2 regions of the Geobacillus sp. LEMMY01 genome follow, and region 1 is predicted to be linked to the other one. Evidence: riboswitches for the same ligand, from Rfam matches in the RefSeq annotation. Region 1 holds a riboswitch; the other holds the start of a gene.
What was found. Region 1 has a riboswitch for cyclic di-AMP ahead of kdpF (K(+)-transporting ATPase subunit F). Riboswitches for the same ligand answer to the same signal wherever they lie in the genome.
Positions count from the first base shown of each region.

Region 1 (8,097 bases):
GAAGCCAGCCAATCGCCAAGACAGCGAGAGAATAGTTTCAATCCCTCATAGGTACGATAAAAACAAACAAGTTGAAAATTACTCAAGAGCTTTCAAATGTAGCGTTTCAATCCCTCATAGGTACGATAAAAACGGAAGCCAGCCAATCGCCAAGACAGCGAGAGAATAGTTTCAATCCCTCATAGGTACGATAAAAACCCCAGAAAGCACTTGATATATCAATCTTTTTGCTCCAAAGTTATTTTCAGAATACCATAATCCAAAAATTCTGTCAATCGTGTTCATGTACGATGGCTGTAGGCTTGAAGTGTGTAAAAAGATTGTCGTCGATCCCCCGGGGTTTTTGCACGATTGGAGGTCGACGACAATGCTATGCACAGCGTGCACTTTGAATTTCCTCTCGTCTCGTGCGCTGCTTAGCCGCTTAAGTCCGTCAACAGCCTGTACGCAATGCACATTGATTTTATCATACGTTTTGGCTGGCGCCAGCCGACATTCATCTTCCGCTTATTGCTTGAATTGCGAACGGGAGTCTTCTTTTGGAACTATGATCAAAGATGCCCCTCTTCTCTATCTGTCAGATACAACAAGCACATCAACATGTTTAAGTTGCTGCATAATTACATTAATGAGCGATCCTTTCCATATTTCCTCCCATCTCGTCCGAGCAGACATCCCCATCACAATCTGGGTGATTTTATATTCTCGACATACATCCACGATTTGATGGGCAACACGGCGCGAGGCAGCCTCTCGAACGAGAAAAGTGGCGCCAAATTGCTTAGCCATTTTCTCCCATTCTGCTATCGTCCTTTCTGGCGATTGTCTTTTCTGCTTAATGTGCAAAATGTATAACTCGGCGTTTAATCGTTGAGCGATCCGCCATCCACGTCGAATCAATTTTTCAGCGTTTGGCCGATAGTTGACACACACTAGAATTTTTTCATGAATGCCGGTCGGTTCTTCAATTCCCTGTTCTTCTCTCTCTTTCTCCAAACGCATCTCAATATCATCGGCCACTTCTCTTAACGTCAACTCCCGCAAGGCAACGAGATTGCCCTTGCGAAAAAAATGATTGAGCGCCTGATCAATTTTTTCTTTCCCATATACTTTCCCTTCTTTAATGCGCTCGCGCAACGCTTCCGGCGTGATATCAATCACTTCGATTTCATCGGCTTCCCTAAGCATAAAATCTGGCACGCGTTCATTCACTTGGACCCCTGTTACTTGCTCAACGATATCATGAACACTTTCTAGATGTTGAATATTCATTGCCGTCCAAACATGAATTCCCGCCTGCAAAATTTCTTGTACATCCTGATAGCGCTTTTTGTTTTTACTGCCCGGGGCGTTGGTATGGGCCAATTCGTCCACAATCACCACATCCGGGTTGCGTCGAATCACCGCGTCGACATCCAATTCCGCAAATTCTTTTCCTTTATAATGGATTTTCTTGCGAGGAATGATTTCCAAGTCTTTGATTTCTGCCTCTGTCTCAGCCCGTCCGTGTGTTTCAACAATTCCGATGACGATATCGATCCCTTTTTCTCTCACATCGTGAGCATCCCTCAACATATGAAATGTTTTCCCGACACCAGGGGCCGCCCCAATATAAATTTTGAGGCGGCCTTTCTTCATATTTTCGATTTTCTTCAATATCTCTTCCGGAGTCATTCGTCTATATTTATGATTCATTCCGTTTGGAACGCTCCTCCACTAATTTTTGAACAGCCATATTTAAGCGCACAACGTTGACCCGCGGTTCACCAAAAACGCCCATCGCTCTTCCTTCAATGTGCTGCTTGACCAAACGGGTCAATTGTTGCTCCGATAATCCCGTTGCCTTTGCTACCATCGGCACTTGGAACAATGCGGCAGCCGGGCTAATATGAGGGTCGAGTCCAGATCCTGAATTGGTGATTAAATCGATAGGGATATCTTTTTTCGTCTTTCCAGGAACTTTTTTCAACCATTGCTCTGCATCTTTCTCCATCCGTTCCATCATTTCTTTGCTGGAAGGCCCATAATTTGGTGAACCTGATGCACTTGCATCATATTGAATCGACGAAGGGCGGCCGTGAAAATAGGAGTCCCCCTGAAATGATTGTCCAATCAATTCCGAACCGATGGCTCTTCCCTTCTCATAAATAATGCTTCCTTTCGCTTGATGAGGAAATAACAACTGGGCAAGGCCCGTCATCGCTGCCGGATACCCGAGCCCAAGCAAAACGATCATGAGCAAAGCAAGGCGAATATTTCTCATGCCAAATCCTCCTCTCTTTTACATAAACAGGCCTAGGGCAAGATCAATGACCTTTATGCCAATGAATGGAGCAATGACTCCTCCGCCTCCATAAATCAACATATTTCTACGCAAAAGTTTTTCCGATGACATCGGTTGATAGCGCACCCCTCTCATCGCCAACGGAATCAACAGAGGGATGATCACCGCATTGAAAATTAACGCGGATAAAATGGCGCTCGCTGGCGAATGCAGATGCAAAATATCGATCGATTTCATCTGCGGAATGCTGGCCACAAACACAGCCGGCAAAATAGCAAAATATTTGGCAATATCATTGGCAATGCTAAATGTGGTCAATGCCCCCCGGGTCATCAGCAGTTGCTTCCCGATGGATATCACTTCAATAATTTTCGTCGGATCGGAGTCTAAATCAATCATATTCGCCGCTTCTTTTGCCGCCATCGTACCGCTATTCATGGCCAATCCGACATCCGCCTGCGCCAAAGCCGGCGCGTCATTCGTACCATCCCCCGTCATAGCAACCAAATTCCCTTTCGCTTGTTCTTCCCGAATAACACGAATCTTGTCTTCCGGCTTGCTTTCCGCAATAAACTCATCCACTCCTGCCTCGTTGGCAATCGTTGCAGCGGTCAGTGGGTTGTCTCCTGTGCACATGATCGTTTTGATCCCCATTTTTCTCAATTCATCAAATCGTTGGCGCATTCCCGGTTTTACGGTATCTTTCAAATAGATGATGCCCACGATGTCTGCTCCAACGGAGACAGCCAACGGCGTGCCCCCCTGTTTAGCGATTTGTTCGCTTTTTTCTTTCAAATCGCTTGGAATGCGGCCGCCCAGCTGTTTGACATGACGGGAAATGGCATCCACCGCTCCCTTGCGATACGGAATGCCTTGAACGTTCATGCCGCTCATTCTTGTCTCGGCAGTAAACGGGACAAACTCCTCGTGTTCATACTCAGCAACATCTGCTTTCCATCCTTGCTGTTTCGCCAATTCAAGAACAGAACGCCCCTCAGGTGTCTCATCCTTAATCGAAGACAAAACGGCTGCTTCCCGTACTTGCTCCTCTGTAGTCCCGCCAACAGGAATAAACTGGGCGGCCATTCGATTTCCAAACGTAATCGTTCCCGTCTTATCAAGCACGATAGTTGTAACGTCCCCTGCCGCTTCCACCGCTTTTCCGGACATCGCCAACACGTTGAATTGTGTCAAGCGGTTCATCCCGGCGATTCCAATGGCCGATAATAAGCCGCCAATGGTCGTCGGAATCAAACAAACAAGCAAGATGATCAAGGTTGTTATCGACAAATGGATGCCGACATAACGGGCAATCGGAACTAATGTGACAACGACAATCAAAAAGATGAGCGTGAGAGTCACAAGCAAAATGTTCAGCGCCAACTCGTTCGGCGTTTTTTGCCTCGTTGCTCCTTCAACAAGAGAGATCATTTTATCCAAAAAAGACTCGCCGGGGTCGGCTGTGATTTTTACTTTAATCCAATCGCTGACGACTTTTGTGCCGCCTGTCACCGAACTGAAATCTCCCCCTGCCTCCTTAATAACAGGGGCGGATTCCCCAGTAATGGCCGATTCATCAATGGACGCCAACCCTTCTATGATTTCGCCGTCACCTGGAATGAGATCACCGGCTTCGACGAGAACAATATCCCCTTTTCGCAACTGTGTGGACGCAACCAGTTCTATTTCCCCTTTTGCGCTGATCCGCTTGGCGATCGTATCCGCTTTCGTTTTCTTGAGCGATTCCGCTTGTGCCTTTCCTCGTCCTTCCGCCAAAGCCTCAGCAAAATTAGCGAATAAAATCGTGAGCAAAAGAATGACGAATACCGCTAATTCATATTTCCAATCCTCTATTCTAAAAAAGCGAGGAAACAAAAGCATAAGCAACACGATCAATGTTCCAATCTCGACGACAAACATTACTGGGTTGCGCATCATCACAAGAGGATTTAACTTTTTGACGCTCTCTATTGCCGCTTGCCGCACAAGCTCTGGCTGAAACAGTGATTGGCGATTGTCATTCCCTCTCATCTCGACGTTTCCTCCTTAGCGAATGGTTAAATATTCCGCCACCGGACCCAGGATCAGAACAGGGAAAAAGGTAAGTGCTCCGATAATGAACACTGTCCCAAATAAAATGACGCCGAATGTGGCTGTATCGGTACGGAATGTTCCAATGGTTTCGGGCACTGGCTGTTTTCCGACCAAAGACCCAGCGACCGCAAGCATCGCAATAATGGAAACATATCTCCCCAAAAGCATGACAACACCAGTCGAAATGTTCCAAAATGCCGTATTATCCTTCAATCCCTCAAATCCTGACCCATTGTTCGCCGCCGAAGATGTATATTCATACACCACTTGCGAAATGCCGTGGAAGCCAGGATTGCTGATTGCCTCGGTCCCCATGTGCGTCATTAACGCTATGGCTGACGGCGCCAAAATAATGAGAGGATGAAGCAACAACGCGATGACGATCAGCTTCATTTCCTTTGGCTCGATCTTGCGCCCTAAAAATTCAGGTGTACGCCCGACCATCAAGCCTGATAAAAAAACGGCAATCATCGCATACATCATGATGTTCACAAACCCTACCCCATCGCCGCCAAACACGTTATTTAACATCATTAATGCCAGCGGAACGAGCCCCCCAATCGGAGTCAAACTATCGTGCATATTGTTGACTGACCCGGTTGTGGCCGCTGTCGTGATCGCCGTAAATAAACTGGACAGCGGAATGCCGAAACGTACTTCCTTGCCTTCCATATTTCCTTGGTCAGCTGCAAATCCTGATTTGCCCACAAGGGGATTCCCAGATTGTTCCGCATTGTACACAACCCCAAGCATCATGACGAACAAAACGAACATTGTCGCAAACAATACCCACCCCTGTTTGCGATTTTTTACAGCATGACCATACGTAAAAGGCAGAGCCGCTGGAATGCACCACATCGATAACATCTCGATTACGTTCGTAAACGGATGAGGATTTTCAAACGGATGAGACGAGTTCGCTCCGAAAAATCCCCCTCCGTTTGTCCCGAGGTGTTTGATGGACTCAAGCGAAGCGACAGGTCCCAGCGCTAACGTTTGTGTGCCTCCCTCTAATGTTGATACAGCCATGCGGGCCAAGAAGGTTTGCGGAACCCCAAAGGCCACTAACAAGATCGTTACGATGACAGATAGCGGGAGCAATACACGCACATTCGCGCGCACAAAATCTTGATAAAAATTCCCTATCGTTTTTCCTTTTTTAGACAACGCGCGAATTAAAGCAGTAGCAACAGTCAGTCCCGTGGCGGCTGACGTGAACATCATCATCGTCACAAATAACATCTGTGATAAAATGGATAATCCAGATTCTCCGCTATAATGCTGCAGGTTTGTATTTGTCATAAAACTAACCACAGTGTTAAACGTAAGAGTCGGCTCCATATTTTCCACTTTGGCCCCATTAAGCGGCAAATAATGTTGAATACGCAAAAGCCCATAGGATATACCTAACAATGCCGCATTCACGATCAACAATGCTGTACAATACGACTTCCAAGTCATCTCTTCTAGTGAGCGAATACCTGATAATCGATAAATCACCGCTTCAATGGGCGAAAAGAAACGATCGATCTTTCCTTTTTCAAAGAAAGCCACATATAAATATTTTCCCAATGGCACCGCGATAACGATCAACAACAAGAAAATAAGTGTATATTGCGAAAAGACATGCCACATGTTTCTTCCCCCTCACGCGTGATCACTCATATTCCAATTCATAACTGAATTTATCTGACCGTCAGTTCAAAATTTTTCCGGGTAAATAAGTGCGTATACGAGATAGCAAAATACCCCCAATATCACCATCCCTACTATCCAGATCATTGTTCTTCTCCTCCATTCACCACGGAATCACACCAAACAGAAAATTCATAAAAGAGAATAAAGCTCACGACAAGCAAAACAACCATCATCACATCCCACATCAGTGATCCCTCCGCCTTTTGTCATCTTTCCGCTTAAAGTTCGGAAACATTGACTTATACATACACGAAGATTTCTCAACAAACCAAATTTATTATTTTTTACATAAATTACATATTTTTTATAAAAAAGAACAAAAAAAGACAGCCAGAGGGTATCTGGCTGCCTATGTCAAGCCATAGGAAATACCCCCCTTCTCTCAACACGCTTACGAGGTTAGCTGACGGATTCGGGTGATGAGAGTCACCCTACCCGTTCAGAACAGGCGTCCTGAACAGGATTCACCCCATGTGGCGCACAAAGCCACGGTTGGTTCCCCCGCTCCTATTCGGATTCAGCGATCTTTAGGGAATGAATGGTTATTTAATTTGAGGCTCATTATACTCTTGGTCCACCATACCGTCAAACAGCTAAAATTAGCTATTTTTTTGAAAATAAACGGAAAAATCATCAAGAAAGCGTTTTACATTTATTTTTTCATAAGCTAACTAATTTATTCTTTATTTTTCATCTATTTTCAAGCACCCGAGTTCGACAGTGACTAGGCAAACAAAATGCCTCTCGACCCTCGATGCAATAAGAGACGGAGCATTGGGTGTTTATGAGTTGAAAATATCCGATCCATCCCATGATGTATTGATTTACTCGCTGGATGTGCTCCTGCATGGAGAGGATCTAGTTGGGATTCGTCAGTTGTCGAATCCGCTGTTTCAGGCGTTGGACGACATGGGTTACATCGTGTAAAACAATTTGGGGTGCCTTGGTTAATTTTCTTATCGATTGCATATGCCATTTAAAAAGGTTCATGCAATGCACCTTGCAGCAAACTATTCCGCGCAGTCAAACACAACAGCGGCCAATGCTGACCGATCATCGTAAACGTAGCGTGATCCATCTACTAATTGGAAAAAGGGGTCGAACAACATGACGAACTTTCAAGATCCATTCGGACTGGAGGAAGGGATTCACACGGATTTTCAAGAGGACATTCGTATGCAGGCTGCCTTCAGCTTGATAAAATTTTGTCAAGCCAGCGGCGACTGTCCGATTCATCATGATGAAATGCTATTTATCATTTATTCACCAAACAAGCGAACTTTGGATGAAGCTCATGTTACATTAAATGAAAAGTTGCGATTCAATGCACGTTAGACAACCATAAAGCATGTAAGAAGGCACGGATGCATTCCATGCCTTCTTTGCTTTCCCCGTCCATTGATAAGCACGATGTCCAATCGCCAACTTTTCCTCCTACATCGCCCGCTTTCCTTCTTTCACCGTAACTGGGCCAAACGGAATCCAACTCACCACAACGTTGATGCTGTCACTAAAATCATCGACCCTGGCACCATGGCAGTGAGCAACCCAGCGGCGCCAATCAATCCCGCCACCCAAGGATCAAACGTTTGAACTGACAATCTTGGATATGTCAAGCGAAAACAGCTATTCCGCCCCCGCCAACAGTTTCAACGTCGCCGCGACAAACATTTGCACGCCAATCTCAAGCGCGTCTTCGTCAATCGTAAAGCGCGGGTGGTGGTGCGGGTAAACGATGCCTTTTTCTACATTGCCCGCGCCGACGTAGAAAAAGCTGCCGGGCGCTTTTTGCAAAAAGGCGGAGAAATCTTCGCCGCCCATGTTCGGTTTCAAGCGGGCCACTGCCTCTTCGCCGAACAGCTCGCACGCCGTTTCCTCCATGACGCGGGTCACTTCATCGTAGTTGATGACCGGGCGGTAGCCGTAGTCAAATCGAAACTCATACGAGGCGCCGTGCGCTTCGGTGATCCCTTTGACAATGCGCTCCATCCATTGCGGCACCGTGCGCCGCAGCGTCTCAT
Region 1 covers NZ_MVKA01000056.1:435-8,531, reverse strand. The annotation lists gene kdpDN (KdpD-like non-kinase potassium sensor) at 571-1,695, opposite strand; gene kdpC (potassium-transporting ATPase subunit KdpC) at 1,685-2,263, opposite strand; gene kdpB (potassium-transporting ATPase subunit KdpB) at 2,282-4,315, opposite strand; gene kdpA (potassium-transporting ATPase subunit KdpA) at 4,331-6,013, opposite strand; gene kdpF (K(+)-transporting ATPase subunit F) at 6,080-6,142, opposite strand; cyclic di-AMP (ydaO/yuaA leader) riboswitch at 6,451-6,609, opposite strand; gene B1A75_RS20460 (group II intron maturase-specific domain-containing protein) at 6,767-6,925, opposite strand; gene B1A75_RS20455 (hypothetical protein) at 6,866-7,003, shown strand; partial or broken gene B1A75_RS18470 (tryptophan 2,3-dioxygenase family protein) at 7,184-7,379, shown strand; partial or broken gene B1A75_RS18465 (amidohydrolase) at 7,703-8,097, opposite strand, start outside.

Region 2 (22,761 bases), on a different contig from region 1:
TTTCATCCGTTCCGAGCGAAACCGGTTGATGGAACGGAAGTCCGGCTTTTGAAACCCACTCAGCCACATGAGGGGAAGGTGTACTTCCAACTCTCGGGCTATTTCCCGGCCGTGGTACATTTTTTGGGTGTAAGCGTAAAGGATGATTTTCGTCATCATTTTCGGATGATAGGCGGAGGCGCCCCCTCCTTTGTCATAAGGCAGAAACGTCTCCATCGGGATGCGTTCGACCATCTCATGAACCACGTGGGCCATGTTGTACCGCGGAATGAGATCCACGATGTTGCTTGGCAAAGAGAGGTTGTCCATGGTATACTCTTTAAAGGAAATATGATCATGTTTCATAAAAGAATCGCCCTTCTTTCGGTGGTAGTGGTTTCGATGACTCTATTCTACCAGAAAAAGGGCGATTCTTCTATTTTGGTGCCAAAAAAGCGGGGCTGATCCAAAACGCACTCGCGTTTTGGGTCACCCCCCTTTCTCGCTCGCGGATCTGTAATCAAACGCCGTCTGCTGACAGCAGGCGGCGTTTTTATGCAATGATTGTCGGAAAATGTCATTCGCTTTTCGTTGACGGAAAGAAAGGAAGATTGCTAGAATGAGATGTGGTGAGTGACTATTCATAATATTCTGGTCATTTGTACAACTTGCCTCCTTGCTAGTAACCTGCCTATTGTTGCAACAGTATATTTGTAAGCCTTTACATCGATTGATTGTCCTCACGGTCATCCATCCAGACGTGCAGTATCCAGCCGACATCCAAAAAAATAGCAAAGGAGTGGTGAGCGTGCGGCGGGCTCAGCCGTTGGTCACAACGGGCAGCTGCGGGCTGCAGGAGGATTCGTTTCCGTTTCGGCTTTACCAAAAGGCCAAGCGGTTGGGGGTGTGGAATCCAGTTGATATTGATGCCGACATCATGAATTTCACCGCCTGCCAACTGGCAGCGAGGATGGAAGTGTTGAAAAAAGCGCAGGAGAAACCGTTTGACGAGCTGTTTGGGCTTGAAGAAAGCGAACGTGTCGGGTGAGAGGGAGAGATTGAGCCGAAGAACGACCTTCTGTGCGTTGGACAGGCAGTCGCCAACCCGCACTGATGCCCGGCTGTTCGGCGGCAGGGGAAATCGATGGATGGTTCTATACGAGCAACAAAAAAGAGAAAGGAGATGCCATCATGACGATTGACGTGCAAGTGCATCATTTCCCGCTCTTCATTGACGGCCAATGGCAGCCGGCAAGCAGCGGGGAAACGTTTAACGTATACAATCCGGCGACCGGAGAGGTGGTTGCGACCGTCGTGAAGGCGACAGTGGATGATGTTGACCGCGCGGTGAAGGCGGCGCGCAAGGCGTTTGATGAGACGGATTGGAAGGCGATGAAACCGAAAGAACGGGCGCGCGTGCTGAATGCGATCGCCCAAGCCATTGCCGCCAACGCCCAAGAGCTTGCCTATTTGGAAGCGATCTCAAGCGGGGGGACGATCCGGCGCATCAGCTCAATCGACATCTTGCAAGTCGTTGATTTGTTCCAGACGATGGCGAACATCGTCCAAGAGTACCCGTTTTCGGAAACACTGCCGATTCCGCCGTTTCCCGGACCGGCGCATAACTTTGTTTGGCGCGAGCCGATCGGGGTTTGCGCGGCGATCACACCATGGAACTTGCCGCTCATGATCGCGTCGTGGAAAATCGCCCCGGCGCTGGCAGCGGGCAATACGATTGTCGTGAAACCGGCGAGCTACACACCGCTGTCGACACTGAAGCTGGCGGAAATCATTTCGTCCTTCGTGCCGCCGGGGGTCATCAACGTGGTGGCTGGTCCCGGCGCCGATGTCGGGGAGGCGCTTGTCCGCCATCCGCAAGTTGACAAGGTGGCGTTCACCGGTTCGACGGAAGTCGGCCGCCGCATTATGGCGTTGGCGGCGGAAACGGTGAAAAACGTTACGCTTGAGCTTGGCGGCAAGTCGCCGAACATTTTGCTCGAAGATGCCGATTTGGACCTTGCCGTTCCCGGCAGTTTGTTTGGCGTCTTTTTGCACTCTGGTCAGTTGTGCGAATCGGGAACAAGGCTGTTTGTGCCTGACCGGCTCCATGATGAAGTGGTCGAGCGGCTTGTCGCCCTGACGAAGACGCTGCAAATCGGCCATCCGCTCGATCCGGCGACCGACGTCGGGCCGGTTATCTCCAAGCGGCAAAAAGAGACAGTGCTCTCCTATATTGAAGCCGGCAAGCAAGAAGGTGCGACCATTGTATGCGGCGGTCATGAAGTCGAAGTGCCCGGCTGTGAAGGCGGCCATTTTGTCGCGCCGACGATTTTTTCGAATGTCACGAATGACATGAAAATCGCCCAAGAAGAGATTTTCGGTCCAGTGTTGTCGATCATCCGCTATCATGACGTGGAAGAAGCGATGGCGATGGCAAACGACACGATTTACGGGCTTGCGGCCGGTGTCTGGACGCGCGACGTCAACAAGGCGTACGCCATCGCTGGGCGTCTGCAGGCTGGCGTCGTCTGGATCAATGACTGGCATATGCTTCGCAATGACGCGCCGTTTGGCGGCTACAAACAAAGCGGCATCGGGCGCGAGATGGGCAAATATTCACTGGATGCCTACACGCAGCTGAAGCATGTGCACACATCAATGGTGCCGGAGCTTGGGAAACGGAAATGGTATCAAGTGCTCTTTTCCCGGCTCAACGCCATTATGAAAAAGTAAAGGGGGAGATGGAGGATGACGACGTTAGCGAACTTTTGGCTGCGCACGGCAATTTACACCGGGTCGAACACCCGAGCGCTCGTGCCGGATTTGTTTCGCGGGCTGGGCGCTAAACGGGTGCTATTGCTTTCTGACCGTGGGCTCGAGCAAGCTGGGGTCGTCGAGAAGGTGGCTGACATCTTTCGGCTGACGACGCATGAGGTTGGGCCAGAGCTTGTCGGCATCTTTTTGGATATCCGCCAAGATGCAGAAAGTGAATGCGTCAATGAAGCGGCGCGCTATGCGCGCGCTGTCGGAGCTGACGCCTTGCTGGCCGTCGGCGGCGGCAGCGTGCTGGATACGGCCAAAGGGGTGAAATACGCCCTGTTTAAAGGGTTGCGTGATATTAAAGAGGCGATTCCAGGCGGGCTGCGGTACGAGTCGTTCCCGCAAGCGCAATTCATGCCGATTCCGCACATCGCCATCCCGACGACAGCCGGCACGGGGTCGGAAGTGTCGCCGATCGCAGTCATTTATAATGAAGAGCTGCGCTTGAAAACGAACATCATCAATCCGTTTATCAATGCTGATGTGGCCGTTTTGGATCCTGATTTAACGGTAGGGCTTCCCCCGAAGGTGACGGCGTTTACCGGCATGGACGCGCTCACCCATGCCATTGAGGCGCTCGCCTCGCCGACGGCGACCGCGCTCACCGACGCGTGCGCTTTGCAGGCGATTCGCTTGATTCGCGACTATTTGCCGGCGGCGGTTCGTGACGGCGGGAACATCCGCGCCCGCTTGGAGATGCTGCAGGCGAGCTTGCTTGGCATCACCGCGTTCAGCTTTGCGTTAAACGCCATTCCGGTGCACAATTTCGCCCACGCGTACGGAGCAATGTTCCGCATTCCGCACGGATTGGCAAACGCTGTCTTTCTGCCGGTCGTGATGGAAGCGATTCCGGAGTTGTATTTGCCGAAAGCGAAGCTGTTGGCTGAAGCGCTTGGCATTCATGATCACGGTCAAGGCAATGAAGCGCTGTTGGCGAAATCCATTGAACGAATCCGCCAGCTGCGCGATGACATTGGTTTGCCCGCGGATTTTGCCGACTATCCGATGACGGAAGAACAGTTTGCGGCGACGATTCCAGCGGTGGCATCCGACCCGGCCGCGGTCAGCTTCCCGATGCCGCTTGAACTCATCCGCGCAATCGGTGAACGCGTCGTCAAGCTGGCAGTGGAAAAAGGATGAAGCAGCGTACCGACAAGCAAGCACAAGATTTGACGCCATGGGCAGCCTTCTCTCATCGTTAATATAAGCAGAAAAAAAGGTGTCCTGCTCCTTGTGGGACACCCGTTTTGTGTCGACTGTTTAGCCCCGTGGCCGCCCGATGACAGTGTCTAACGACCAAAGCCGGCTGCCATTCAGCCATAAATAAAATAGACATGGCGAGCAAGGCGAGATTGAATTCATAGCCCGTTTCCCGGCCGTTGCCGAGCAAGCCGGCGTCTGCTTTGGCGGTGGCGATCGCCCCGATCATAATGACGGCAAACGCCGCAGCGATCGGGCGCGTGCCGAGGCCAAGCATCATCGTCCAGCCCCCAGCAAGCTCTATGATCGTCACGATGTAGGCGAGCAGGCCGGGAAGGCCCATAGCAACAAACGAATCCGCAGTCGCCTCAAGCCCTCGTTGCCATTTCACCGAGCCATGGGCAAAAAAGATGCATCCGTGACGATCCGTAGCAGAAAGGCTCCTAGTTCCCGGGAATGCATCATTTCCGTCCTCCTTGTCCGGACAGCGTAGTAGTACAATGTATGCGAGTCGCTCCATCCCCATTCCTTTCGTTAGCCATTTGACTGGCAATGGGCTACAATGGAGGGGAAGCGCCCAAAAGTAGAGGAGGATGGCCATGAAAATCGAAATTTGGTCCGATTTTGTCTGCCCGTTTTGCTATATCGGCAAACGCCGCTTGGAACAAGCGCTTGAACAGTTTCCGCACCGGGAAGATGTTGAGGTTGTATTTCGCAGCTTTGAGTTGGATCCGAATGCGAAAAAAGAGACGCCGTTGACCATCCATGAACTCATTGCGCAAAAATACGGGATTACGGTTGAGGAAGCGAAGCGGGCAAACGCGGATATCGGAAAACAGGCGGAAGCAGTCGGCTTGACGTTTCGCTTTGAAACGATGAAGCCGACGAATACGTTTGATGCCCACCGTTTGGCGCATTATGCCAAGGAGAAAGGGAAGCTCAATGACGTTGTCGAGCGGCTGTTTTATGCGTATTTCACCGAATCAAAACGGATTAGCAACCGCGATGTGCTGTTTGCGATTGCCGAAGCGGCCGGCCTTGACCGCAAGGAGGCGGAAGCAGTGCTTGATGGCGGCCGCTACGCCGAACAAGTAAGGGAAGATGAAGCAGCGGCGGCCCGGTTTGGCGTCCGAGGCGTGCCGTTTTTCGTGTTGAACGGGAAGTATGCCATTTCCGGGGCCCAGCCGGTTGACGTGTTCCGGCGGGCGCTAGAGAAAGTATGGGAGGAAGAACAACAAGCTTCCCCGTTGCGGCCGCTGGCGGGTGAAGGCGGAATGTGCGCAGACGGAAGCTGCTCGATCGGCTAAATCGCCTCAACCAAAAAGGAAAAGCCAGCTAGGGACTTCCTAGCCGGCTTTTTTGTTATTTTCACGGAGAAGCCTCCCATTTAGTTAGATAAAACAAAAATGGGGAAGATTAACCTCGTTTCACAAACAGCGGCAAGTCCGTATGTCCCATGCCCCGAACATAGACGAACAGCTGCCCTTTATGGTGGATTTCATGGTCCATTGCCAATTGCAGGAACTGCGCCGCGGACATTTGCGTGCCAAAGATGGCAGTTAAATCAAGCATCCGGTCGAAGTCGTCATCGCTCATCGATTCGAGCAGCTGCTTCGTTTTTTCCGTATACGTTTCCGCCAGCTTAGCCAAATTCGTCTCCGGTTCATCGATTTTTTGCCGGAACAGCGACGGATCGCTGTGTTTCGCGGTGTTGGCGAAGTTGTAAAAGCTGAACAACATATGCGTCGCCAGCTGCTTCGCTGTCATCGACGTCGGCGTCGGTTTGTAATCATAATGCGCTTCGTCGATTTTGTTGATCAGTTCCATCGTGACATGGCGGTGCGAAAGGAAATATTGCACCCATTGTTGTGCGCGAGACATCGGCATTCCTCCTTTGGAATTCGTTTCATTGTCCTATTATACCATAAACGGAGGGGACAATGGCCGCTAACGCGTCTAACCATTTAGATACTTGGCCTGTCACCTTTTCCTTTCAGATGCTTATTTTATAATAAGGAAAAGTATAGTGTATACGTGATTTCTATGTTGTATTGGGATAAAATGTGAATAGGGAAGGGAAGAAAGCGAGTATGCCGAAAATCTTTATTGATCCAGGCCATGGAGGGAGCGATACAGGAGCGATCGGCAACGGGTTGTTGGAAAAAGACATTACGTTGTTTATCGCTCTCGAAATCAATCGTCTGCTGCAAAATGAGTATGAAGGAGTTTCCGTGCAGTTGAGCCGGACAAAAGATGAAACAGTGTCACTTGACGAGCGGACGAGTCGGGCCAACCGTTGGGGGGCAGACTTGTATGTGGCCATCCACGTGAATGCGGGCGGTGGCACCGGATATGAAGATTACATTTATAACCGGCTCGATGATGATTCTCCAACAGCCCGCATTCGCGATGTGATTCATGAAGAAGTCGTCAAAGCCACGGGATTTCGCGATCGCGGGAAAAAGAAAGCGAATTTTCATGTGCTACGGGAGACCACGATGCCGGCCGTGCTCACCGAGAACGGGTTTATTGACCGAGAAGAGGATGCAAGAAAACTGAATGATACCCGTTTTTTGCGAACGGTCGCCCGAGGGCATGTGAACGGACTTGAGCGAGCGCTTGGTCTGCAGAAAAAGCGAAAAACGACATTGACGCGCGTCATTGTCGATGGGACGCAAGTCGGCGCTTTTGCTGAACGGGAAAACGTGCTTCGTCAAGTCGAGCATTATTTAGGAAGAGCCAGACAGATTGTGCTTGAACAGGTGGAAGAATGATTAGGAAAAGCTTGCTTCGTTTCGGCGGGGCAGGCTTTTTTTGTCCGTTTGTCCTAGTGGAACCGCCGCCTCCTTCTTTGTCCGCACGTCATATGAGTATAGCGACAAACGAAAGGAGGAGGAAGAGCATGTTTGGCTATTCGATCGTGCAGTTAGCTCGCCGCCATGCAGGGCGGCTTGATCGCCCGCTCCGCCATGCGCTTGTTGGCATGTATCAGCCGATGACGCGCATACCGTGCATTTTCCATCGCTGGATGGAGCGGTGGTTGCGGAAATGGCGAACCATTTCCGTTTTGATCGAAATCGAGGATGCCGAAGGAGTGGAAGCGGTCGCCAAGACGGAACGAGATCATTTCCGTATGAAAGTGCATCACGGCTTTCGCCATGTTCCATTCTACAGCGCGCGGGTGACGCCGTCGGCGCTTGAGCAGCTGCTCGAGCATCCGAAAGTGAAAAAAGTGTATCTCAATCGCACGGTGAAGGCGCTCTTGAACAATGCGGTGCCGTCGGCGAATGCAAAACACGTCATGATCAACGGGACGGAGCTGAGCGGCAAAGGGGTGACGATTGCGATCGTTGACACGGGCATTTACCCGCACCCGGATTTAGAGGGACGAATTGTGGCGTTTACCGACTTTGTGAATGGCCGCACGACACCGTATGATGACAACGGGCACGGAACGCACTGCGCCGGTGATGCAGCTGGAAACGGGCGCATGTCGGACGGGCTGTACGCCGGACCGGCGTATGAAGCGAACCTTGTCGGTGTCAAGGTGCTCGACCGATCGGGAAGCGGGACGCTCGAGACGATCATGCGCGGCATTGAGTGGTGCATCGACTACAATAAGAAAAACCCGACCAAGCGAATCCATATTATTTCCTTATCGCTTGGAGGGGAGCCGCAACCGTTCCCAACGGAAAATGACGATCCGCTCGTGCAAGTCGCTGAGCGGGCATGGGAAAGCGGCATTGTCGTCTGTGCGGCGGCAGGGAATGAAGGGCCGAATTACGGGACGATTTCAAGCCCGGGCATTAGCGACCTCATCATTACCGTCGGCGCCCTCGATGACCGCGATACGTCGGCAACACGCGCCGACGACGATGTGGCGTCTTTTTCGAGCCGAGGGCCGACCGAATATGGGGTGGTGAAGCCGGATCTCGTTGTTCCCGGCGTCAACATTATTTCGCTTCGCGCGCCGCGCTCTTTGCTTGATAAGATGAATAAACAAAGCCGAGTCGGTGACCATTATATATCGATGTCCGGTACGTCGATGGCGACGCCGATTTGTGCTGGCATTGTCGCCTTGATGCTTCAGGCAAAACCGAATGCAACGCCGGATGAAATCAAGCAGGCGTTAAAAGACGGCGCCGATTTGTGGAAAGGGCGCGACCCGAACGTGTACGGAGCGGGCTATGTCAATGCGAAGCGAGCCATTGAGCGGCTCCTGCAACGCTAAGAGAAAAAAGAGGGAGGCGATCATTGATCGCTTCCCTCTTCGCGGTTATTATAATCATATTTCGACGGATCGACCGGCTTGAAGCCTTTCGGGGTGTAGAATCGAAGCAAGTCGCCGTAAACGACTTTATCGGATAGGTCGAGCTTCGTGCGAACGATTTGTTCAAGGCGCTTGATTTCTGGCGTTTCTTCAAGCGGTTCGCCTGTTTTCGTGTCATAGTACTTGCCGTTGACCGCTGTCACCTTCGGCGTGACAAAGTCGCCGTTGCGGAACGGGATGATTTCTTGATGATCCGGTGACAGCAAATCCGTTCCAAAATGGACGTAATTTTTTGTATCAATGCCAAGCAAGTGCAACACGGTTGGCAACAAGTCGATTTGGCCGCCAAACTCGTGAATGACACCGCCTTTGACGCCCGGCACGTGGATGAACAGCGGCACCCGTTGCAATTGCGCATGTTCATACGGCGTAATTTCTTTTCCTAAAATTTGCGCCATGGCCTTGTTATGGTTTTCCGAGATGCCGTAATGGTCGCCGTACAAAATGATGACCGAGCGGTCGTACAGACCCGATTTTTTCAAGTAGTCAAAGAACTCTTTCACCGCTTCGTCCAAATAGCGTGCCGTTTGGAAATAACGGTCGACCGAGCCGTCGCCTGTCGTCGCCGGCGGGATCGTCGCATCTTCCTCGCTGATCGGGTACGGGAAGTGGTTCGACAGTGTAATAAATTTCACATAGAACGGTTCTTTCAATGTTTCTAATAGCGGGATCGACTCCCGGAAGAACGGTTTGTCTTTCAGCCCGTAGTTCAAGACGTCCTCGTCGTTCATGTCATAGTAGCTGGCGTCAAAGAAATGGTCAAAGCCGAACGACTTGTAAATTTCGTCGCGGTTCCAGAACGTTTTGTAGTTGCCGTGGAAGACGGCGCTTGTATAGCCGTATTGGTGCAAAATGGCCGGAGCCGCATGGTATGTGTTTTGTCCTTTCGTCGTAAAGACAGCGCCTTGCGGCAAACCAAACAGCGAGTTTTCGAGCATAAACTCCGCGTCCGATGTTTTCCCCTGTCCTGTTTGATGGAAGAAGTTATCGAAATAGAACGTATTCGGATCGCGGGTGAGCGAGTTTAAGAACGGGGTGACTTCTTCACCGTTCAACTTATAGTTAATCACAAAGTTTTGCAACGACTCTAAATGAATGTAAATGACGTTTTTCCCTTTCGCCACGCCGAAATATTTCGGATTCGGTTTGGCATATGTCGCCTGTACATGGTTCAGCACGGTTGTGATGTCGCTTTTGTTCGCGAACGCCCGCTGCGTTGACGATTTCATGCTTTGGATCGCGTCATAAATCAAATAGTTGTACACGCCTAAATATTTCACGATGTAGTTGCGGTCAAACGTTCTTGTCAAGAGCTGCGGACGGTCGGCCTCAGCGAGCGCCAAGTTGATGCTGAACATAAGAATGGCCGAAGCGAAAATGGCGCCTTTTTTGAATCGGCCGGCCTGCACTTCCGGGAGCGAGAATCGCTTCGAGAAAACGATCACCGCCAAAATGATCGTATCCAAGAAATAGAACACGTCATACCAGCGGAGCAACTCCCAAATGCTTCTGCCGAGATCGCCGAAGTTTTTCGTTTGCGTCAACGTCGGGAATGTAATAAAATCGCTGAAAAAACGATAATAAACGATATTGGCGTATAGAATGAACGATAAAACGAAATTAATAATAATGAGCCATTTGTATACGCGCGTTTCCTTGGCCAGCAGCGCCAACCCAAGGAAGAATACCGCCGAGCTGATCGGGTTGATGAACAATAAAAACTCCTGCATGGAGTTGCTGACGCCAAGGTTAAATTCCGCCAAATAGGCGGCATAAGTCTTTGACCAAAACAAGAGCACGGCAAAAATAAAAAAGCCAATGTATTGGTTAGGGAGAGAACGACATTTCTTCATCCATTTTTCCCCAATTGCCTTCACGTCCTCTTCTCCTCCTTTGTCCCGTATTCTTAACGATGCTTCTATGTTTATATCAACAGACGTTGCCCACAGCAACAAACGTTTTATTCTTACATGATTTTACATCGGAACGTCTCCATGTCAAGTAGCATAATACGTCTGTTGCCAAAAGTCAATGGAATGTTTTTATGGGACTGGTGCAAGCCCCCTTCCGCGCTTCAATGCCTTTGTGGTCCCCAGTCGGATTGCCATTCATATAGACGAACGGAGACGGAAAAGGTTTCAATGCATCCACATTCTTGAAGTCGGTGGCCATGCCCTTTATCCATTTTTATGATGAAAATTGTTTAGAGTACCCGAACAAGCTTATTTTTGGTATATTTTTTCTATGCATCATCCACAACTATAAAGAGGCGATTATGTGAGCGAGGGGGAAGGGATGGGGCTTTGAATACAAACCGTAAATTTTTCGATCCGCCGAAAGTATTAGTGTCCGGCTTTGCCTTGATTATTTTGGTTGGAGCTTTCTTGCTGATGCTGCCGATGGCGACCGTTGACGGGAAAGGACTTCCGTTTTTAGACGCCTTGTTTACAGCGACGTCTGCTACGTGCGTGACCGGACTTGTTGTGGTTGATACGGGGACGACGTTCACGTTGTTCGGTCAGCTCGTCATTTTAGCGCTGATCCAAGTGGGCGGGCTTGGATTTATGACATTTGCTACGTTGTTTGCCTTTTTGCTCGGCAAGCGGATTTCCTTGAAAGAGCGGTTGTTGCTGCAAGAGGCGCTCAATCAGCTGAGCATCGAAGGGATTGTTCGGCTCGTGAAACGCATTCTCGTTTTTACCGTCGTCATTGAGGGCATCGGCGGATTGCTGTTGGCGATTCGTTTCTCGTTCGATATGCCGTTTTGGAAGGCCGTTTACTTTGGGTTCTTTCATGCGATTTCCAACTTTAACAACGCCGGTTTCGATCTAATGGGCGAGTTTCGCAGTTTGACCGGCTATGTGGAAGATCCGGTCGTGAGCCTTGTCGTGCCGATTTTAATTATACTGGGCGGGATCGGATTTATTGTCATGAATGAAGTGTATGAGTACCGGCAAACACGGCGGTTGTCTCTTCATACGAAGGTGGTGGTCATCACGACGGCATGGCTGGTGTTTGCCAGCATGGCGCTGATATTGCTGCTGGAGTGGAACAATCCGAAGACGATGGGGCCGCTGTCGCTCTCAGGCAAGTTTTTGTCCGCGTTTTACCAAGCGGTCACTCCGAGAACGGCGGGCTCGAATACGCTTAACATCCCGGATTTGACGCAACCGACGTTGTTTTTGATCGTTTTTCTCATGTTTGTCGGCGCTTCCCCGGGTTCGACGGGCGGAGGAATCAAAACAACGACATTTACGACCCTGCTCGGCGCGGTTTGGTCGCAAATCCGCGGGAAGGAAGACGTCATTTTGTTCCGCAAACGAATCGTCTACGATACAGTATACAAGTCGCTGACCGTGACGATGAGCGGATTGTTTGTCGTCATGTTTGTGACGATGGTGTTGACGATTACCGAGCGCGGAAAAGACTTTTTAATGATTTTATTTGAAGCGACATCCGCGTTTGGGACGGTTGGACTATCGATGGGGTTGACCCCGGACTTGTCCCCGCTCGGCAAGGTAATCATCGCCCTAACGATGTTTGCCGGCCGCGTCGGCCCGCTGACGATCGCCTATGCGGTCACGCTGCGCCGTCAACCCGATCCGTTCCGTTATCCGAAAGGGAAGATCATGATCGGATAGAACAAAGCGAGAAAAGAGGATGAGCATATAGGCTGTCCATCGTGAAAAACGGCAAAAAAGCGGGGGAAATCGTCATTTTTTTCGCCTTTTCCTCGATTTACAACAAATATAGCGAGGAGTAATAATCTTAAGAGGTGTGCGCTGAATCTGGCATGGAGCGGGGGACCCGATTTGGCAGCGTCTGCTGTCTTGGGGTGAATCCGATCAGGAAGGGCATCTCTCCAAGCCCGAACCCGACAGCTAACCTCGCAAGCGCTTTGGGGAGGGACGAGTATGGCCTTAGAACATTTGTAGCCGTTGAGTGCGTCCTCAGCGGTTTTTTTCTTTTGAGTCGATGAGTCAACTCTTATGCTTTTGGGAGAAACGGAAGCATGGCTTCGTTAAAACGTTTGTTGATTGGGAAACCGATGGAAACGAAACAGTTGAAACATGAAAAATTGCCCAAATGGAAGGCATTGGCCGTTTTTTTCTTCCGATGCCCTGTCATCGGTGGCTTACGCGACGGAAGAAATTTTGCTTGTGCTTGCTTTATTAGGGACCAGCGTCTTTTTCTACTCGCTGCCGATCGCTGTGGCGATTTTAGTATTGCTCTTGTTAGTGACGTTGTCGTATCGGCAAATTATTTACGCGTTTCCGTCTGGAGGCGGGGCGTATGTTGTCGCCCGAGACCATTTGGGGACGAAAATCAGTTTAGTGGCTGGGGCGGCGCTCATGATCGATTTTCCGGCGTCAGCAAAGTGGTCGCGCAATCCGTTCAGTACGCTCGCAGCATTTCCGATGACATTACGGCACTGTCGGTTATTTTCGACGAAAAAGACGAACAAAAGCTGCGGCAAAAGTGGGAGAAGTTTTATCCGGACATTCCGTTGAAAGTCATCTATTCACCGTACCGAGCCATTTTGTCGCCATTGTTAGAATACATCACGAAAGCGGAAAAAGAAGCAGACCGCGCGCCGGTGACGGTGCTCTTGCCTCAATTTATCGTGAAAAAATGGTGGCATACATTTTTGCATAACCAAACAGCAATCATCTTGCGCTTTTTCTTGATCATGAAAAAAGATGTCGTCATTGCGACGTTGCCGTATCATTTGCGGGAATAATGTCGAGAAAAGGGAAAACATTTCCCCGGAAATCGATGCGTGTCGAATGGCAAGAAAGTCCCCTCTCCGTACGAAATTGCATATCGTACGGCAGAGGGGGAATGAAGATGTGGTTATGGGTATCCATGATTTTGTTGGCTTTCAGCGTAAGCGTGGATAGTTTGAGTGTAGGGATCACCTATGGAATGGGGGGCGTCCGTTTTTCCTTCTTTTCGTTGGCGCTCATCGCGTTCATGTCTGGAGCAGTGGTGTTTGCGTCAATGAACATCGGCCGTCTGTTGGCGCTTTTTTTGCCGTTGCAAGTCGAGCGAGGGCTTGCTTCAGTCATTCTCATTGCGCTTGGCGGTTGGGCGATTTATAACGTCTATAAGCCAAAGGGAGACGGAAGCGATTCCTCTATGGAATCTGATGGAACCGGGGAGGCCAACAGATTCAGCGGCGCTGTTCAAGTATTGAAACGGCCTGAACTTGGGGATCTTGATCGTTCAGGCACGATCAGCCAAAAAGAAGCGGTGTTGATCGGGCTTGCCCTGTCGATGGATGCGTTTGGCGCCGGGATCAGTTCGTCGCTTTTGCATTTTCCTCCGCTTTCGTTTGCCCTGTTGGTTGGCGTGTTTAATCTCGTGTTCATCCGAGTTGGCTTATCGTTGGGGTACATGGTGTCGAAAACGGGAATCATGAAAAAAGCGACAATGCTGCCTGGGGTTGTGTTGATCGTCCTAGGGTTCATCAAATTATTCCGTTGACACCATTTTGGCTGCTGGTTCGTAATTCATGTGAGGAACATGTTGATGAAAAAGGAGAGAGGTCCGATGTGGAAAAAGTTTTTGTCTAAATTCGGCATTGGAGCTGCGAAAGTGGATCTCGTACTGCATCGTCCCCATGTGCGCCTTGGGGAGACATTGGGAGGGGAATTTTGTCTGGAAGGAGGGACGGTGGCCCAGCAGATCCGCAAACTAGAAGTGGTGCTCGAACTTGAAGTGCAGGCCGATGGCAAGGCATACCGCCGCACTGTGGCTGTCATCCCGGTGGCTTCTTCGTTTACCATTCAGCCCGGCGAGCGGAAAATGCTGCCGTTTTCGTACGCGTTGCCGCTCCATTTGCCGATCAGCCGCCCAACGGTCCGTTATACGTTCGTCACCCGGTTGGATATCGCTGATGGGGCGGATGCATATGACCAAGACGGCATTCACATTTTGCCGCCGACGGCCTTGGAGCAAGTGTTTTCCGCTTTGGCAGCCCTGGGATTCCGGGAGAAAGCGACATCCGGAAGCATTACGCCGCATGGCCAGGAATTTTCGTTCTTCCCGACGAGCGAATTTCAAGGGATCGTCCAAGAAGTAGAGTTTTTTGCCCTCGTCGAGGGAGAAGGGGTGCGTTTGTATATGGAGGTGGACGTCCGACACGGCTTTGGCGGGGAACGCGAAATGAAACGGGAGCTGTTTATCACTCGCGAACAGCTTCGCGATTCGGCGACGGCAGCCCGTCTGCTTCGAGAAGCCATCGAAGAGGCGGTGCAGGCGGCCGGGGCGTTCGGCCAGCTGAGCGGGCATCCGTTGGCAACGCCGCATTCGCCTATCTATAGCCATCCAGTTGGCCATTATCCACCCGTCCATCATTCGCACCATGGTGGACATGGGTTGGCTGGTGCCATTGGTGGGTTTGCGGCTGGGATGCTGGCGGGAATGGTGGCGGAAGAGTTGCTTGATGATGTGATCGATGATGTCGCTGACGGGTTGGACGTGGATGATTGGTTTGAGGGCGGCGATGGGTTTGACGGCGGGGATCTGTTGTAACAGTGGCTGAAGAAGGCGTTTCGCTTTTCGCGGGACGCCTTTTTTGCTGGTGCAGGAAGCTCGGACAATGGTGACCGTTTCCTTTTGGCAGGCATATACAGTAAATAGAAATGAACCAATGAAAAACAAGGGGAGAACGTGATCCATATGCATGGACAGATCCTTCACAACGACGTCCGCAACGCGCAAAAAGCGTTGTCGATGGGATATGAAAGATAACAGAAACGAGCCGCTCCCGCCAAGTGGAGCGGCCTCTTTCATTGCGGCGGGGAGGAGCGGACGGGCCGGCGGCGAATACATTAAAAGCGGAGAAACAGCTAAGCCTAATGGAGCTAGAAGAGAGGAAAGATAAAAAATGAAGGAGGCGTCATCGGTGCGCTACTATATCGTTTTTGATATTGGCGGCACATATGTCAAACATGCCGTCATGAACGAACACGGCGATTTGATCGAAAAGGGACGTTACCGTTCGGAGCGGCATGATTTCCATATATTTCGGGAAGATCTGCTTCGGGTCGTCCGCCAGGCGCAGGCGAACTATGAACTTTCCGGCATCGCGATCAGTTCCGCAGGAAGCGTTGACAGCGATCTTGGCATCATCGGCGGAAGCAGCGCATTGCCGTGCATTCACGGCCCAAACTTTAAAGAAGTATTCGGCGGGGCGACGGGCCTGCCGGTAGAACTGGAGAATGACGCGAACTGCGCGGCGCTCGGTGAATTATGGAAAGGAGCGGGGCGGCACTGTCGCGACATCGCCTTTGTCATTGTCGGCACCGGTATTGGCGGAGCGATCGTGAAAGACGGGCGCATCCATAAAGGGGCGCATTTGCACGGCGGAGAATTTGGTTATATGTTGATGGATGTCCGTTACACAAACGGAAACATTGAATGCAAAACATGGAGCGAACTGGCGGCGACAAGTGCGCTGATCCGGATGGCGGCTGAGGAAAAGGGGATACCGGAGAGGGAGCTGGACGGAGAAAAAGTATTTGCGTTGGCCGAGAGCGGCGATGAAACCGCGCGAAAGGCCATTGACCGGTTTTATTTTTCATTGGCCCAAGGGATTTTTAACTTGCAGTACGCATACGACCCGGAAAAAATCATTTTGGGGGGAGCCATTAGCAGCCGCCCCGATTTCGTCAACGAAATCAACAAGCGGCTTTCGGTGTTATTGTCGCTCGTTCCAATTGCCAAAGTCCAGCCGGTGGTGGAGACGTGCCAGTTCAAAAACGACGCGAACTTGCTCGGCGCCTTGTATCATTACTTGCAGCGGCGCGGGGAGTTAGGGGAAGCGTCCGGCCCGTCCGCGTCCCGTTGAGGGATCAACACCATTCGGATGGATCCGCACCGTCCTTTGTGCGAACAAAGCGGCCATCCAAAAAAGTGTGGGTAGTAGAAACGAATGATTTGTAGTACAATAGAGCAGGCGCGGCCCAAAGAGCGAGGTGTTATTCCGCTCGCTTGGCCCATATGTATAAAAAAGACGACCTCGCGCAGAAAGGATGGAACGAATGCACTGGATAGAATTGTGGAAGGCCATCATTTTGGGAATGGTCGAAGGGCTGACCGAGTTCGCCCCTGTTTCCTCGACCGGCCATATGATTATTGTCGACGATCTTTGGCTGAAATCCACAGAGTTTTTAGGCAAGTACGCGGCGAATACATTTAAAGTCGTCATTCAGCTCGGCTCGATTTTAGCCGCTGTGGTCGTGTTTAAAGACCGATTTCTCGACTTGCTTGGCGTTCGCGGCCGCCATCCGGGCGGACATCCGCGGCTGACGCTCATTCACGTCATCATTGGCCTGCTGCCGGCTGGGGTGCTCGGCGTCTTGTTTGAAGATTACATCGATGAACATTTGTTTTCGACAAAAACGGTGCTGATCGGCCTTGTGCTCGGCGCGTTGTTGATGATCGCCGCCGACAAATTCGCCAAAAAAGCAGCGCGGGCGCAGACGGTCGACCAAATTACGTACAAGCAGGCGTTTTTTGTTGGTTTGATGCAATGTTTATCCTTGTGGCCCGGCTTTTCCCGCTCCGGCTCGACGATCTCTGGCGGGGTGCTTGTCGGCATGAGCCATCGCGCCGCCGCCGATTTCACGTTCATTATGGCCGTTCCGATCATGGCTGGGGCGAGCGGGCTGTCGCTGTTGAAAAACTGGCAATACGTCACCGCCGCCGATATCCCGTTTTTCATCGCCGGGTTTTTGAGCGCCTTTGTCTTCGCCTTGCTCGCGATCCGCTTTTTCCTTGAGCTCATCAACCGCATCCGCCTCGTGCCGTTTGCGGTGTACCGGATCGTGCTGGCTGTTGTCATTTACTTCTTATACTTCTAATCATGCCGCCTGGCGGATTCGTTCCGTCGGGCGGTTTTCCTTTGGCCGGTGGAGGATGGAGGGGGTAAATGAAAAATAGATGGTTTCCGCAATAAAATTTTGCAAAATATACAGGTTTTTTTATTGGAAAGGGTGGCCGAACGATTGTGCTGACGAGCCATCAGTGGGATGATATCGACATCCTGTGCGACCATGTGTTTCGGATATCAACCGTTACCAGCTTGGGGCGGTGTAAAGAAGAAAAGGCTCATTATGCGGTGATGAAAATAAAACGAGGCGATGCCGAAGAACGGCCACGGTTGGCCGCATCAGGCATCGCCTGTTTTTACAAACGGGCGGTGTCTTGAATGATCGCAAGCAGCGTTTGCAGCGGATCGCTCGCGCCAGCTTTATCCATATTTTTTCGGTAACGGTCTTTTTGGTCGTACAGGCGGCGAATGGCGGCTTGCAGCGATTCGTTCGTCAAGTCCTCTTCCATCAGCACTTCCGCATAGCCTGCTTTTTCAAACGAACGGGCGTTTAAGATTTGGTCGCCGCGGCTTGCCGCTTTCGAGAGCGGGATGAGCAGCATCGGCTTGCGCAGGGCGAGCAGTTCGAAAATGGCGTTCGCCCCGGCGCGGGAGACGACGATGTCGGCCAAGGCGAGTAAGTGGGGCAGCTCTTCGTTGACGTATTCGAACTGTTTGTATCCTTTTTGGCCTGCGAGGCTTGGGTCGATGTTCCCTTTGCCGCAAATGTGGATGATGTCAAATTCGGCAAGAAGCGTCGATAGGTTGGCGCGCAAGGCGTCGTTAATTTTTTTCGAGCCTAAGCTGCCGCCCATCGCCAGCAAGACCGGTTTTTTTCCGTCGAACTGGCACATCTTCCTCCCTTGTGCGGCGTTGCCATCCTTCAACTCTTCGCGGACGACGGCGCCGACGTAGACGGCTTTATCGGCGTTGACGTATTGCTTCGTTTCCGGAAAGGTGAGGCAGATTTTTGTCGCAAACGGCATGGCGATTTTGTTTGCAAGCCCCGGGGTTAAGTCAGATTCATGGATAATCGACGGCACACCGTTCAGCCAAGCGCCGAGAATGACGGGAACGGAGACGAATCCGCCTTTTGAGAAGACGACGTCCGGTTTTTCTTTTTGGATAAGGCGGTACGCCTGCCAAACGCCTTTCAACACGTGAAACGGATCTTTAAAGTTTTTCCAGTCAAAATAGCGGCGCAGTTTTCCGGTCGAAACCGAATAGTATGGGACGCCGTCGATGCGGCCGATAATCTCCCGTTCAATCCCTTGATGAGATCCGATGTAAACGATATCCCATCCAAGCTCTTTCAATTTCGGGATGAGGGCGACGTTGACCATCACGTGGCCGGCTGTGCCGCCGCCGGTTAAGATGATTTTTTTTCGCAATGCGGATCACCTGTCTTTTTTTAATCGCTCGTGTATCGTTATGTATTATAGCAGATTCCACCTAGCTTCGGGAGGAAACCAAGCGGTGGCGCTTTTCGTATAGTAAGAAAACTGGACGGTCTGCATGAAATTTTCATGATTTTCTTTTCGATTTCTCATTTGTTTGTTATATGATAAAACATCTACAGCGTGATGATCTCGAATATAGAAAGTTCATTTTTCTATTTTCAGAGAGAAGAAATATTGGTAAAGTACAATCAAGAGGTGAATGCCATGTGGGCTTGGCTGTTCGTTTGTTTCATTGTGGGAATTGCCATTTATGGGATTGTACCGACGATCATCATTCGCAAAAAGCGGGTGCGTTTGTTTCGGGAGGGAACGGCATCCGATTGTCTGGCGCTGACGTTTGATGACGGCCCCGACCCGTATTATACGCCAAAGTTGCTTGATTTATTAAAGAAATATGGCGTGAAGGCGACGTTTTTCGTTGTCGGCCGCAAAGTCGAGCGCTATCCGGATATTGTGCGGCGGATGGCCGAAGAAGGCCATGAAATTGGGATTCATAATTACCGCCACATCAGCAATTGGCTGTTGCCGCCGCTTTGGTTGGATTGGGGGGTGCGCCGCGCCGCCGCGGCGATTGAGCGGGCGACGGGCCAACGCCCGGTGTATTACCGCCCGCCGTGGGGGCATTTTAACGCTTGGACGCCGATCGTGCAAAAGCGGTATACAACGGTGTTATGGTCGCATATTCTTGGCGATTGGAACGAAAAAATTGGTACAATGGAATTGTTCCGCCGCTTGCGTTCGTCCATACGCGGCGGGGCGGTGATTGTGCTTCATGACAATGGGGATGCGTTAGGTGCTGACAAACGCGCGCCAGAGCAAATGTTGTCAGCGCTCGAGCTGCTGTTTAAGGATGAAGCAGCGAAAAAGATGCGTTGGGTGACGATTACGGAACTGAGAAATGTGCAAACTAATACACAAATCTCGGCGATGTAGTGGGGGAGCTATGGATACAAGCGTATGGTTGCCGTATGTCCAGTCATATGGATATGTGATGCTGTTTTTATTTTTGTTTTGCGGCATTGTCGGCATTCCGGCGCCGGAGGAAAGCTTGCTCTTTTTTGTCGGCGTGATGGTTGCCAAGGAGCAGTTGCTGCTTGGACCGTCGCTCGCTTCATGCTGGGGCGGGGCGATGGCCGGCATGGTGACGGCATACGGCGCCGGCCGGTGGTGGGGGGCGCCGTTTGTGCAAAAGTACGGCAAGTGCGTCGGAATTACGGCTGAACGTTGGGAGCGGGCTCGCCGCTGGTTTGGCCGCTATGGCAAATGGGGGATTTTGTTCGGCTGCTATGCTCCCGGGGTGCGGCAAATTTGCCCGTATATGGCGGGAGTGAGCCGGTTTCCGTTCGGGCCGTTTTTGTTGCTGTCGGCGCTTGGAACGGCAGGTTGGGCAGTTCCGTTGACCGCGGCGGGGCTTTGGCTCGGCCAGCGCATCCATATCCCCCTGATTTCTTTTCCGCTTGCCGGTTTGGCGTTGTTTTTGCTTTTTTTGCTTGCGGCATGGGTTGGGCAGCGGAGGCGCAAAAAATCTTTCGAAAGCTAAAGGGTGCGATCGATGATGAAAGTATTGTTTTTGCCGCTGTTTCAAATGAATACGGGACACCATAAAGTAGCCGATACGTTGATGGATTTTTTGCGCCGCCAGTTTCCGGCGGTCGAAAGCAAAAAGATCGATTTTTTGAGCTATTGCAATGAACTGATGGAAAAAATGGTGTCAGAGGCCTACTTGCGCTGGATTCGCTCGCATCCTGCTTCGTACCACCGTGTGTACAAAACGCTGATGTACCAAGAGCCGCCCCGGTTTGAGTTCATTTCGTTTGAGCCATGGCTGCCTTATTTTGAAAGCAAAATGAAAAAGATGGTGGAAGAAGAACAGCCGGATTTAATCGTCTGCACCCATTCGTTTCCGTCGCGCATTTTGCAGCGGCTGAAGCGAAAACGGGTGCTGACGGTTCCAGTTGTCAATGTCTACACCGACTTTTTTATGAACAGCATCTGGGGGAAACGGTTTATTGACTATCATTTTGTTCCCCATCAAGAGGCGAAATGGGAGCTGATCACGAAGTACGGGGTTGACAAAGGACGCATCATCGTCACTGGCATCCCAGTGCACGATGTGTTTATGAATCGGTCGGAAGCGAGACGCAAGCGGCAGCCTGCTCATGTGCTTGTCGCCGGTGGAAACCAAGGGCTTGGCAATATGATGGCGTTTTTGCGGGCGGCCCGCACGTCAACGTTGTTCCGCTATTCGGTGCTGTGCGGCGCCAATCGCCAGCTGTACGAGGAAATTGCCAGCTGGCGGCTGTCTCATATTCGGCCGCTTCCATACATCGCTGACCCGGAAGAGATGAATCGGCTGTATGAAGAGGCGGATGCCGTCATTACGAAACCAGGCGGGGTGACGGTCAGCGAGTTGCTTCATAAGCGCATTCCGATTTTTACGATCGATTGCTTGCCCGGGCAGGAGCGCATCAATTTGCAATATTTACAGCAAAACGGTCTCATTTATCATTTGGCCGGGCCAGAAAGCGGCGAGCAGCACATGCTTCGCTTGTTGATGGATGACGTGGAGAAAAACCGGTTTTTCCGCCGTGTGTCCGATTATTTTGCCGGCGTGGAAAAAACGGGGCAAGAAGCGCTCGCCGAAGTGGTAGCGGCCATGCCGCAACGCATGGTTTGGCGCGTGTTGCATCCGTAGCGACAGAAGGTGTCCCAAAACGGTCGGGACACCTTTTCTTATTCCTGTATATACGCATAAAACAACTGCTGGAAAACGATATGTTGTGCTTTGTTGAAAGAAGAACCACCTTTGGAGACAGCCTCACTTTTTTGTGCCTTATCGCTTATGGGGGGTGGCGAAACAACCTGCATCGTACATATAAAATATCAGACCGTTGGGCGCGAAACGTGTTACAATAGGAACGATGGCCAAGGAAAGAGGAGGAACGATGATGAAAACGAGAGTTGGCGTGTTATACGGCGGCAAATCACCGGAGCACCAAGTATCGTTGTCGACGGCGATGGCGGTGATGAACGCCATTGATCCTCATAAATTCGATGTCATTCCGATTTACATTACACCGAAAGGTCAATGGATCAAGGGCGAACAGCTGACCGGACCGATCGAGGAAATCAAGCAGCTGCAATTCACTTCGGCGGCGACCGCCTTGATTCCGGTTTCCTTGAACCAAGCTCCGGCTGCCGATTCGGCTGCGGAAGGAAACGAGGAAACGATCGATGTCATTTTCCCGCTTTTGCATGGGCCGAACGGCGAAGACGGAACGGTGCAAGGGTTGCTTGAGATATTGAACATTCCGTATGTCGGCAACGGGGTGCTTGCTTCCGCGGTCGGCATGGATAAGGTGATTATGAAAAACTTGTTTGCGCAGGCCGGGTTGCGCCAAGCAAAATATATCGCCGTGACGAAGTACGATTGGCAAAAAAGCGGCGAGACGGTGTATGACCGGATCGAACGAGAGCTTGGCTACCCGTGCTTTGTCAAGCCAGCCAACGCGGGTTCGAGCGTCGGCATTTCCAAATGCAAACAGCGCGGCGATTTAAAAGCCGCATTTATCGAGGCATTTAAGTATGATCGGAAAATTATTATTGAAGAGGCGATCGTCGGCCGCGAAATTGAAATCGGCGTGATAGGAAATGACGAGCCGATTTGTTCGGTCGTTGGCGAAATTGTGCCCAAAAAGGAATTTTACGACTATGAAGCGAAATACGAAGACGGGCAAACCGAATTGATCATCCCGGCGGACGTAACGAAAGAACAGTATGAGACGATCAAACAAATGGCCATTACGGCGTTTCAGGCGCTGGATTTGTCTGGACTCGCGCGCGTCGATTTTTTCCTCGCCGAAGATGGCGCGGTTTATATCAACGAAGTGAACACGATGCCAGGCTTTACGCCATACAGCATGTTCCCGCTTCTTTGGCAACACAGCGGCGTGCCGTACCCGGAGCTGATTGAACGGCTTATCGCGCTCGCATTGGAACGGCATCAAGAAAAGCAGACGATCACGTACACGTTCGAAAAGGAAAAGAGGTGAGAGTGGATGATCAAACGGACGGTGCGGCAAATCGCCGAAATG
Region 2 covers NZ_MVKA01000016.1:15,272-38,032, reverse strand. The annotation lists partial or broken gene B1A75_RS09370 (IS1182 family transposase) at 1-345, opposite strand, end outside; gene B1A75_RS09365 (hypothetical protein) at 788-1,027, shown strand; gene B1A75_RS09360 (aldehyde dehydrogenase family protein) at 1,171-2,712, shown strand; gene B1A75_RS09355 (iron-containing alcohol dehydrogenase) at 2,728-3,939, shown strand; partial or broken gene B1A75_RS09350 (DoxX family protein) at 4,060-4,461, opposite strand; gene B1A75_RS09345 (DsbA family oxidoreductase) at 4,599-5,306, shown strand; gene B1A75_RS09340 (DinB family protein) at 5,416-5,880, opposite strand; gene B1A75_RS09335 (N-acetylmuramoyl-L-alanine amidase family protein) at 6,090-6,773, shown strand; gene B1A75_RS09330 (S8 family serine peptidase) at 6,902-8,230, shown strand; gene ltaS (lipoteichoic acid synthase) at 8,251-10,182, opposite strand; gene B1A75_RS09320 (TrkH family potassium uptake protein) at 10,633-11,970, shown strand; cyclic di-AMP (ydaO/yuaA leader) riboswitch at 12,100-12,240, shown strand; gene B1A75_RS20765 (APC family permease) at 12,400-12,840, shown strand; gene B1A75_RS20760 (hypothetical protein) at 12,837-13,070, shown strand; gene ytaF (sporulation membrane protein YtaF) at 13,178-13,816, shown strand; gene B1A75_RS09305 (sporulation protein) at 13,883-14,866, shown strand; gene B1A75_RS09300 (ROK family protein) at 15,240-16,184, shown strand; gene B1A75_RS09295 (undecaprenyl-diphosphate phosphatase) at 16,378-17,199, shown strand; gene B1A75_RS09285 (undecaprenyldiphospho-muramoylpentapeptide beta-N-acetylglucosaminyltransferase) at 17,525-18,598, opposite strand; gene B1A75_RS09280 (polysaccharide deacetylase family protein) at 18,872-19,600, shown strand; gene B1A75_RS09275 (DedA family protein) at 19,611-20,207, shown strand; gene B1A75_RS09270 (MGDG synthase family glycosyltransferase) at 20,220-21,362, shown strand; gene B1A75_RS09265 (D-alanine--D-alanine ligase) at 21,616-22,719, shown strand; gene B1A75_RS09260 (UDP-N-acetylmuramoyl-tripeptide--D-alanyl-D-alanine ligase) at 22,726-22,761, shown strand, end outside.
Region 2: another riboswitch for cyclic di-AMP. It lies ahead of B1A75_RS20765 (APC family permease); the one in region 1 lies ahead of kdpF (K(+)-transporting ATPase subunit F).